DNA from 2 places in the Lactobacillus helsingborgensis genome. Region 1 is predicted to be linked to the other one. Evidence: riboswitches for the same ligand, from Rfam matches in the RefSeq annotation. Region 1 holds a riboswitch; the other holds the start of a gene.
What was found. Region 1 has a riboswitch for lysine ahead of lysA (diaminopimelate decarboxylase). Riboswitches for the same ligand answer to the same signal wherever they lie in the genome.
Positions count from the first base shown of each region.

Region 2: it holds a riboswitch for lysine, as region 1 does, so the genes downstream of both, DLD54_RS00840 (ABC transporter substrate-binding protein/permease) here and lysA (diaminopimelate decarboxylase) in region 1, are expected to answer to the same signal.

Region 1 covers NZ_CP029544.1:1,769,936-1,775,586, reverse strand. Annotated here, with positions in the region: gene dapF (diaminopimelate epimerase) at 1-799, opposite strand, end outside; gene DLD54_RS08405 (aspartate kinase) at 820-2,172, opposite strand; lysine riboswitch at 2,454-2,632, shown strand; gene lysA (diaminopimelate decarboxylase) at 2,719-4,032, shown strand; gene dapD (2,3,4,5-tetrahydropyridine-2,6-dicarboxylate N-acetyltransferase) at 4,041-4,751, shown strand; gene DLD54_RS08390 (N-acetyldiaminopimelate deacetylase) at 4,756-5,651, shown strand, end outside.
Region 2 covers NZ_CP029544.1:177,620-183,270, reverse strand. Annotated here, with positions in the region: gene asnA (aspartate--ammonia ligase) at 1-162, shown strand, start outside; gene DLD54_RS00855 (NAD-dependent protein deacylase) at 283-987, shown strand; gene DLD54_RS00850 (DUF488 domain-containing protein) at 1,094-1,453, opposite strand; gene DLD54_RS00845 (DNA-3-methyladenine glycosylase) at 1,498-2,130, shown strand; lysine riboswitch at 2,259-2,435, shown strand; gene DLD54_RS00840 (ABC transporter substrate-binding protein/permease) at 2,544-4,169, shown strand; gene DLD54_RS00835 (amino acid ABC transporter ATP-binding protein) at 4,169-4,918, shown strand; gene DLD54_RS00830 (alpha/beta fold hydrolase) at 4,984-5,651, opposite strand, start outside.

The DNA.
Region 1 (5,651 bases):
GAACAAATCCTCCGGGATTGGAGATAGTTAGTAACTGCCCAAAAAGGTGTTCCTGCGGACAAGTTAATGCGTAAACCAGACTTGCGGCAGACATGCCAGTGCCACAAGCATTGGTAAAACCCACACCCCGTTCGAAAGTGCGCACAAATAGATGATGCGTATTCAAAACTTGAGCGAAACTAACGTTTACGCCGTCTGGAAAATAAGGGTTTTTCTGATTTAACCTTGTTCCTAGTTTTTCCAATAAGTTACTTTGTAAAATGTTATTTGGCACTAAACTAATCAAATGTGGGTTGGGAACAGCAACTGCTGAAAATTTTAAATTAGGTGCAAATTCGGGAACCTTTTGATTAATTAACTCAGTAGCGCCTAAATTGGTAAACGGGAGATCACTTGCCTGAAAACTGACAGGGCTGATTTCAACACTGACTGCCTTAACGTCTTGAGCCCAATCCAGCTTGCAGCTGACACGCAAATCACTCTGCATAGTCTCAACTTTAAATGTTTCTTTATGATATTTTTGTGCTAAATAGCGGCCGACTGTCCTTAGGCCGTTACCACACATTGAAGCAAAAGAGCCGTCAGCATTGATGACCTGCATTTTACCTAAAACTTGGGGATGGTGTGACTTGCTGACTACAAGCAAACCGTCCGCGCCATTTAATAAACCTGTGTTGCGTCTGGTTATTTGCTGTGCCAAGTTGACTAGTTCTTCTTTAGTTAATGGTGCTTTTAATTGGGTTTGATCAAGCAGAAAAAATTGGTTTTGCGAGCCATGAACTTTTTGTAGTTGTACCATAAAGTTTCTCCTTTAAATATTTACTTAAAAAATTGCTGATAAATTTCTTTAACTGCCGCTGCTGCGTCAGCTCTTTTAGTGCCCAGCATGATAGAAATACGTGAGGCACCCTGATTAATCATGTGGATTGCGACGTGTTTCTGCGCCAACGGCATTGTAATATTCTTCATTACGCCAATCTTGTTGCGCATTCCTTCTCCTACTACCATGATGATGGCATAATCATCAAACCATTCTAGTTGGTCAGGTTGCAATGCTTGTTGAATTTCAAAACACATTTGCTGGCGGATTTGCTCATTAAATTGTCTTTTGTCAAAAATAACAGTCAGATCATCAATTCCTGATGGCATGTGTTCGTATGAAATATTAAATTTATAGAAAATTTGTAATAATTTAAGTGTAAATCCAACCTCTTTATTTAGTAAATATTTATGTAAATATAATGCAGCAAAATGACTAGAACTTGCGACCCCAGTAATTATGCTTTGGGGATGAAAATCATGCTCGGGAACAATCATTGTTCCTGGTAAATCAGGGTGGTTAGTATTTTTGACATTTATGGGTACTTGACCCTCAATTGCAGGAATGATCGCTTCATCATGGAAAACCGAAAAGCCAGCGTATGACAGCTCCCGCAATTCGCGATATGTCATAACTTTAATTGCGTGGGGGTGAGTAATAATTCTGGGATCAGCGGCATATATAGCGTCGACGTCGGTAAAGTTCTCATATAAATCTGCTTTAATCCCCCGTGCCCAAATTGCGCCAGTGATATCTGATCCGCCACGGGAAAAAGTAGCAATTAAGCCGTCTTTGGTAATACCGTAAAAGCCGGGAACAACCAACACGTTATCTTTGTTAGACCACTTTTCTAAATTTTTGTAAGTTTCTGGCATCACTTGGGTGTCATTAGCGTTGTCAGTAACCAAAAAGCCCGCTTCTTGGGGGTCAAGGAAGTAAGCTGGTAAATGATAATTTTGTAAAACTAAAGCCAAAAGTTGTGCGTTAAGTTTTTCACCGTGAGCTTTAAAGCTAGCCATTAAATAGTCTTGATTAGGGTAATCAGCTTTTGGCAAAGCAATTAGTTCTTGCAGTAAAGGTTGTAATAATTGTTCAGATATTTGAAAGTAAGCAGCAATATCATGATACCTAGACCAAATTGTTTTTACAGTTGAACTGCAATCCTCTTTATTAATTGTTTTATGTGCAAACTCAATTAATAAATCTGTTACTTTAATGTCATTTGCAAATCTTTTTCCTGGAGCAGAAGCTACAATTACTTTACGAGTCTGATCAGCTTTAATAATATTTACTACTTTTTCAAATTGCTCCCCGTCTGCAAGGGAACTGCCACCAAATTTAACGACTTTCATGTTAATACCTTTCACAATTAAATTTAATTTTAAGTAATTAGTATTGCATTTTATCATTAAAATTTTAATCTTCAATCAAAAATCAAAAGAGGACTTTTGAAAATGAGCCATTTTGATTAACTATTTTTAAGCTGTAAAAAGCCAAAAAACATTGCTACTAGAAGTTTTTTTGCTTGCAGCTAAAATGACAAATTTTTAAAATCATTGTCTTTATTTTAAAAACAAAAAATAATTCTGACTGAAAATGGTTGACAATGATTTTAATTAATAATAATATTTTAATAAATCGAAGAGGTTGCAACCAACAAAAGTAGCTGGTGGAGTTTCTGCAAAGGCTGAGAAACTAGTGAAAGGGGCGGTTGCCGAAGCATTAATTATTGCGGTAATTAATTAGCTGGGACGTAATCTAACAGGTTACGGACTGTCGCAATTTTATATTCGCGGAGCGCTATCGACAAAATTGATACCAGATAATAACTTGAAGGACTCTTTTGTTAGGCACGACAAAAGAGCCCTTTTTATTTTAAGAAAAAGGGAGAGACTTAAATGGCTGCTAATGATTATTATCAAACTAATGCTCAAGGTCACTTGGTAATTGGTGGGGTTGATGCACTAAAATTAGCAAAAGAGTTTGGTTCTCCATTAGTTGTTTATGACGTACAAAAAATCAAACAGCAATTTCGGGCTTTCCAAAACGCTTTTGCAAAAGAAAATGTGAATTATGCGATTAGTTATGCCAGTAAAGCATTTGCTACGATAGCAATTTACCAGGTAATTAATGAGCTGGGCGGACATGTGGATGTTGTTTCTGGGGGTGAATTATATACCGCGCTGCAAGCAGGTTTTCCTGCAGCAAGAATTAGCTTTCACGGTAATAATAAAACTGCAGCTGAGTTATTAATGGCCGTGAAAAATCATGTTGGCGTCATTATTTTAGATAATTTTACTGAAATTAAGTTGTTAGGCCAGATTTTGCAAGAAACAAATAGTCAGATGCAGGTAATGTTGCGGCTAACACCAGGAGTTTCTGCACATACTCACGAATATGATCAAACTGGTCAAGAAGATAGTAAATTTGGTTTTGATATTCGTTCGGGTCAAGCCGAGCAGGCCTTTTTACAGGTTAAAGCTAACACGCAAATGGAACTAATTGGTCTGCACGCACATATTGGTTCACAAATTCTAGAGACAGCCGGGTTTAAGCTGGAAGTTGAAAGACTTATGCAATTAGTCAAGGACTGGGAGCAAAAATATGATTACCAGCCGCGTGTTTTAAACTTAGGGGGCGGCTTTGGTATTAGATATACCGAACAGGATGATACTTTAACTGCTCAAACCTTCATCAGTCAAATAATGCGGACAGTTAAAAAGTGTGCGCAAATAAGCCACTTAAAAATTCCGGCTATCTGGATTGAACCAGGACGTTCAATTGTCGGTGAAGCCGGTTATAGCTTATATACAATCGGTGCTCGCAAAGAAGTACCGGGACTGCTGCCTTATGTAGCAGTTGATGGCGGTATGGGTGATAATATCAGACCGGCACTTTATCAAGCACAATATGAGGCAGTATTAGCAGAAAAGCCACATGCAGAACCAGTAGAAACGGTTAGACTTGCGGGACGTTATTGTGAATCAGGCGATATTATTATTAACAAACTGAAAATCCCCAAAAGTAAACCAGGCGATGTAATAGCAGTACTAGCTACTGGCGCTTATGGTTATAGCATGGCATCGAATTACAATCGTGTTCCAAGGCCAGCAGTCGTATTTGCAGAAAATGGTCAAGCACAGGTAGTAGTTACACGTGAAACTTATGCGGATTTAATTAGTCATGATCGCTTTTATCAACCGAAAGGATAATTAAAAATATGAAAAAAATGTCGGCAACTGAAATTATTGATTTCATTGCTAATTCAACCAAAAAAACACCTGTGAAAGTATATATCAAGGCTGAGATGTCTAAGTTAAAGTGGCCTGAAAATTGCAAAATTTTTAGTGAAACTCATACCGGGGTCATTTTTGGAGATTGGCAAGACTTGGGTCCTTTTTTAGAAAAAAACGCCGAGAAGATAACATATTATCAAGTGGAAAATGTCAGTCGGAATTCTGCTATTCCCCTGCTAGACATGAAGAACATCTCTGCCAGAATTGAACCGGGTGCCCTTATTCGTGAAAATGTTGAAATAGGCAAAAATGCGGTAATTATGATGGGGGCCGTCATTAATATTGGAGCAGAAATTGGCGAAAATGCCATGATTGATATGAATGCTGTTTTGGGCGGCCGAGCAATCGTTGGTGCGAACAGCCACATAGGAGCAGGAGCGGTAATTGCCGGAGTCGTGGAACCAGCCTCAGCACAACCTGTAAAAATAGGCAAAAATGTTTTGATAGGTGCTAATGCAGTAGTTTTAGAAGGAGTCCAAGTTGGTGACCATGCGGTAGTAGCGGCAGGAGCGGTAGTAACAAAAGATGTACCTGCAAACAGCGTCGTTGCCGGAGTACCAGCAAAAATTGTTAAAATGCGTGATCAAAAAACTGCCTCTAAGACAGGAATTGAACAGGGACTAAGAAAGCTGTGAATTAATGTTAACTTTTGCGCAACTTATTAAAATTCGCCGTGACTTGCATCAAATACCGGAATTAGCGTTGCATGAATATCAAACACAAAAATATCTCTTACAAGTCATTGGTAATTTTAACCAGAAAAATATTGAAATACGTAAATGTCCTGAACTGCCTACAGCTATATTAGTTCTGGTTCGGGGAAGTAAACCACAAAAAACAATTGGTTATCGAGCAGATATAGATGGTCTGCCAGTTCAAGAAAATACTGGTTTGTCGTTTGCTTCCCACAATCATGGTCAAATGCATGCCTGTGGTCATGACATCCACATGGCAGTAGCGCTGGGAATTTTGGCTTATTTTTGCGAGCACCAACCACAGGACAATTTGTTGTTCTTTTTTCAACCTGCTGAAGAAAGTGAAAGTGGTGGTAAAAAAGCTTATGAAGCTGGGGTTTTTACTGGTAAATGGCATCCAGATGAATTCTTCGCCTTGCATGTTACTCCCGACTTGCCCACCGGCACAATTGGCTGCCGTTTAGGAACATTATTTGCGGGCACAACTGAAATCAATATTGACTTATATGGTAAAGATGGTCACGCCGCATATCCACAGCAGGCTAATGATATGGTAGTGGCCGCTGCTGCTTTAATAGAACAAATTCAAACAATTATATCTCGCAGTATTGATCCAATTGCAAGTGGTGTTATTACAATAGGAAAAGTTAGGGCTGGAACAGTTAGAAATGCGATTGCCGGTCATGCTCATTTAGAAGGAACTATTCGCGGGCTAACTCAAAAAATGATCGAAAGAATCGATCAGCGTCTGCGGGAGGTAACTCAAGGAATAGCACAAAGCTATAATGCTAAGGTTGATTTACAGCTTAATCAAGGCGGCTATTGGCCAGTTGAAAATAA
Region 2 (5,651 bases), 260 kb from region 1:
CTGCTTGACGGGGAATTGCCTTATACCATTGGTGGCGGTATTGGACAATCACGGTTATGTATGCTTTTGCTGGGCAAAGCTCACATTGGAGAAGTTCAAGCCAGCGTTTGGCCGCATGACATGATTACCAAGTGCCAAGAGCACGGTATCCAAATTCTTTAATAAACAAAAACCATGCTGTCAATAACTGATGGCATGGTTTTATTGCAATAACCCTATATGTTAGACAAAATCTTGTAGTAAACTAGCAGTAGCAGAACTAGTTTTAAGAAAGGCAAAATTATGATTGATTCTAACAAGATAACTGAGTTAAAAAATGATATTGATCAGGCGCGCCACGTTACTTTTTTGACCGGTGCGGGAGTATCGACCCATTCAGGTATTCCCGATTACCGCTCTAAAAACGGCATTTATGACGGCGTCTCTGAAAGTCCAGAAACAATATTGAGCGAAGAAACTCTTTATCAGCGCCCTGACTTTTTCTACAAGTTCGTAATGGATAATATGTACTTCCCTGACGCCAAGCCAAACGAAATCCACGAAAAAATTGCTGCTATCTGCAACAAAAAAGGCGATTTAATCACCCAAAATGTTGACGGCTTAGATACCAAAGCGGGTAATAAACACGTGACTGAATTTCACGGCTGTCTCTATAATATCTACTGCACTAAATGTCACAAAGTCGTTGACTACGCTGAATATGCTAAGTCCTACCGTCATGAAAATTGCGGCGGTATTATCAGACCAGGAATTGTTTTATACGGTGAAGCAATTAACGGCGACAGTTTAGCCAAATCTGTCAACGCAATGCAAAATTCTGACCTCGTAATTATTTCAGGCACCAGTTTTGTTGTGTATCCATTTGCCCAATTATTATCATATAGACAAGCCGGTGCCAAAGTTTGGGCAATTAATAAAACAGCTATTCCGGCAGAAGGAATTTCTGCTATTATTGCGGACGCCATGGATGTTTTTAAACAGCTTTAATTTAAGTTTTTAAAAAAGCCTTTAAGCTATTTGAATTGCTCGTTTTCAGCATCCTAATTTTAACTATTGCTTTTCACTTTTTGCGTACTAAAAGAAAAGTCAAAAACTATAATCTTTGTTCAACATATTCTTTGAGCACAACTGCCTGGTTGTGTTCTTTGTTTTTAGCACCATAAAGAAAAAGGACATCTTGTTCGGCAAGCTCGTCTTTCACTTGGGCGACAAAAGCTGTGGTCGCTGGATTATGCTCTAATTCAGCAATGTACTTTTGCCTAAATTCAGGATATTTAGTATCATCGTGATTGAACCACTTACGCAATTCGGTGCTGGGACCAATTTCTTTGACCCACTCATCCAAATTAGCATCTTTTTTGCTTTTGCCTCGTGGCCACAGACGATCAACTAAAATGCGATAGCCAGCAGGCTGCTCATGTTCGTAAATGCGCACTACTTTTATTTTTGTCATGATAATATCTCCTTTTAGTTTAAGTTTACTACACGGAAGAAAAAATGAATTATTCAACTTATTTTACTAATAAACCAACTGCTGCTATTACTAAAGACTTAATCGGCAGACCATTAACATATAATGATGGTCAGAATATAATGGGTGGCTATATTGTGGAGGCTGAAGCATATTTAGGGGTCAAAGACAGGGCAGCACATTCTTACGGCGGCCATCGTAGCCCAGCTAATGAAGGTCTTTATCGCAAAGGCGGAACCATTTATATTTACGCTCAAAGACAGTACTTCTTTTTCGATGTCGCAACGCAAGAATATAATGAGCCGCAAGGAATTTTAATCAGGGCTATCGAACCAGTCTGGGGTATAGAGCAGATGATTAAAAACCGCGGGGGCAAAAATGGTGTGCTTTTAACTAATGGTCCTGCTAAAATGATGCAGGCTTTTGGCATTCACGATAAAAAATGGAATTTACACTTCTTGTCTGACTCCCCATTTAAAATTGATTTAGATGATAATCATAAAAAGTGGGCTAAGGAAATTAAAACCAGTGCCAGAATTGGTGTTAGTCAATCCGAATTAGAATGGGCTAACAAAAAATTACGTTATTATGTTGCCGGTAATCCCTATGTTTCTAGAATGAAAAAGAGCGCTTATCAGACAGATAACGGCTGGCGATAAGAGCAGCTTGCAGAAGTCTTTTAAAATAGTAAAAGAAAATAAATGAGATAATTATAAAATATTTTTTAAATAAAATTATTGACAAGTCACTCTTAATAGCCTATTATTTTTCTAAGTTAAATAATTTCCAATGCAATAGAGGTCGCGGTTGTTACGAAACTAATCTGAGTGAGCGAACACTTTGAAGGTTAGCGTAAGAATTACCGCCGAAACAAGAATGTTGTTCGTTTCAATCTTCTTGTTGGGCTGCAAGAGAATATTTTGCAGACTGTCCCGGTTAGTCCCCGGGGAGCGCTATATGATTTGTTCTAATAATAGATTATAACCTCGTTGTTTTGCGTAACAGCGAGTTTTTTATTTACGCTTTTATTGTGTTGGCTTTATTTGAAACATATTTTGTGGAGGTTTTCAAAATGAAGTCAAGATTTAAGTGGTTGGCTACCTTGGTTGCCTTATTCACTTGTTTAGGCATTGGGGCTGATTTTAGCCTGAATGAAGTTAGTGCCAAAAAGGACGACGGTACGCTCAAAGTCGCCATGGAAGCTAATTATCAGCCGTACAATTGGACACAGACTAATAATGCCAACGGTGCTGTGCCAATTGAGGGCTCAAAAGAATACGCCAATGGTTATGATGTCAAGATTGCTAAAGTCATTGGGCAAAAATTACACAGAAAAGTCGAAGTTGTTAAGACTGAATGGGACGGTTTACTTCCTGCTTTAACCAGTGGTAAAGCCGATTTAATTATTGCCGGCATGAGCCCAACAGCTGAACGTGAAAAAGCCATTAATTTCTCTCAGCCATATAGAAACAGTACTTTTGTGGTAATTACCAAACTTAACAGCAGATACGCCAACGCTAAAAAGCTGACTGACTTTAAGGGTGCAAAATTAACAGCGCAACAAGGTACTTTCCACTATGATTTAATCAAGCAGTTAAAAGGTGCTAAGAGACAACCAGCTATGCGCGATTTTGCGGCAATGCGGCAAAGTTTAATCTCTGGCACCATTGACGGCTATGTGGCCGAAGACACTGAATCAACTTCCTTTAAGATGGTTGATCCTGACATTAAGTCAATTCCTGTCAGCAAAATGGCTGGTTTTCACGCTACTAAGGAAGAATCTGTTACCTCAATCGGAATTGCCAAGCCTAACAAGGCTCTACTAAAGAGTGTCAACCAAATTTTAGCTACTATTCCTCAAGCAAAAAGGGTTAGGTTAATGACTGAAGCTGTTAAGCAGCAGCCTAAAACTGATAGTGATAAAAAAGGTAAAAAGGCTAAGTCAGAACCATGGTTAGTATCAATGTGGCGCCAATATGGCGGCATGATTTTAAACGGTATCGGTATGACCTTACTTTTAGCTTCAGTTGGTACCATTGCAGGTTTCTTTATCGGTCTGGCAGTGGGTATTGTCAGAACTATTCCTACACCAACTACCAGTGGTAAAAGATGGCTGCTCAAGTTTGTCAACTGGCTGCTTTCGGTTTATATTGAGATTTTCCGGGGTACGCCAATGATGGTGCAAGCAGCTGTGATTTACTATGGTATTGCCCAATTCTGGCACCTGAATATTGACAGAACGGTCGCCGCACTAATCATTGTTTCGATCAACACTGGAGCGTATTTAGCCGAAATCATCCGCGGCGGAATTATTTCTACACCTGAAGGTCAGTTTGAGGCAGCCAGTGCGCTAGGAATGACCCACAACCAGAGAATGTGGCATATTATTTTGCCACAAGCAATCAAGAATTGTCTTCCTTCAATTACTAATGAATTTATCGTTAATATCAAAGATACCTCAGTTTTGAGCATCATCTCCGTATCAGAGTTGTTCTTCGTTGGTTCAACTATTGCAAGTCAGACATTTAAGTTCTTCCCGACTTACCTGACAATTTCTGCTATCTACCTCATCTTGACCTTTACCATTACCAGAATATTCAACTTAATTGAAAAACACCTCCAAGGAAGTAAGAATTACAACTTAATGGCAAACCAAGTTCAAGTGGGCACACCAAAAGACATGGAGGCTAAGAACTAATGACTGAAACAAACGAAACTATTTTAAGTTTAAAGCACATCAAGAAAACATTTGGTGAACACCAAGTGTTAAAAGATATCTCTTTTGACATTAACAAAGGTGAAATTGCCACCATTATCGGTCCTTCAGGTGGCGGTAAATCAACTACTTTGCGCTGTATCAACCTGCTTGAAGAACCTACTGCCGGTGAAGTTGATTTTCATGGTGAAAATGTTTTGGCACCAAACTACAATCGTAATATTTATCGTGCTAAAGTCGGCATGGTTTTCCAACAATTTGACTTGTTTGAAAATAAGAACGTTTTAGCTAATTGTATGGTAGGTCAAGAGTTAGTATTAAAACGGTCAAAAGACGAGGCGCGTAAAATTGCACTTGCTAATCTGAAAAAAGTAGGTATGGAGCAATACGTTAATGCTCGTCCCAGCCAACTTTCAGGTGGACAACAACAACGGGTTGCGATTGCCCGAGCAATCTGCATGGATCCTGAAATTCTGCTATTTGATGAGCCTACTAGTGCTTTAGATCCAGAAATGGTCGGTGAAGTTTTAAGCGTCATGAAGAATCTGGCTACTACTGGTTTAACGATGATTATCGTAACCCACGAAATGGCGTTTGCGAAGGAGATTTCCGATCAAATGTTTTTCATCAGCGATGGCGTAATCACTGAACAAGGCACGCCAGATCAATTATTCAATCACCCGCAAAATGAAAAAACCGTCAAGTTTTTGAGTAATTTTCAGAATAATTAATAAGGTCTAATTGAATATAAAAAACTGGTAAATCTACGTGATGAATAACGTGATTTGCCAGTTTTTTAGTTTGCTTGTGGCTCTAAAAGTCCAATAATTTCCTGATTAAATTTAGTTGGCTCCTCCCACTGCGGGAAATGACCGGAATGGTCAAACCAAATTATATTGCACGGACTAGTAATTTTAGCAGCATATTCTGCAGTCAATGGTGAGGACACATGGTGGTCATGCCTGCCCTCACAGAAAGTGATGGGAACGGCAAAATGCAGGATATTTTCAAAATTAACGTCCATCAGTTCTTCCCAGAAATATTGAATTGATTGTTTCGAGCCCTGCAAGCGATGAATTAGGTCCTTAAAAGAATAATCTTTAGCAGATATAAAAGGACCAATTAATTTGCGGTAGTTTTTAGCGCCGTAGATTGAGCCACCATAAGCCACAATCATTTTAGTTAATTTGAGGCTGGCTTTAGTTGGTTCATGGACAAAATCAAGTTGGTCAAGTTTGGCAGTATTTTTCATTTTTGTTCGTAGAAAAGCTTTTTGTAAAGCAATATTCTTTTTCATATTAACGACTTGACCTATTCCGATATATTGCGTAACCAGGTCTGGATACTTTTGAATAAAATTGAGCCCTAAAACCGTACCCCAAGAATGACCCATAATAATCAATTTATCTTGTTTTAACCGTTTTAATAAATAAAGCACAAACTGATGAATATCTGCCAAGATGA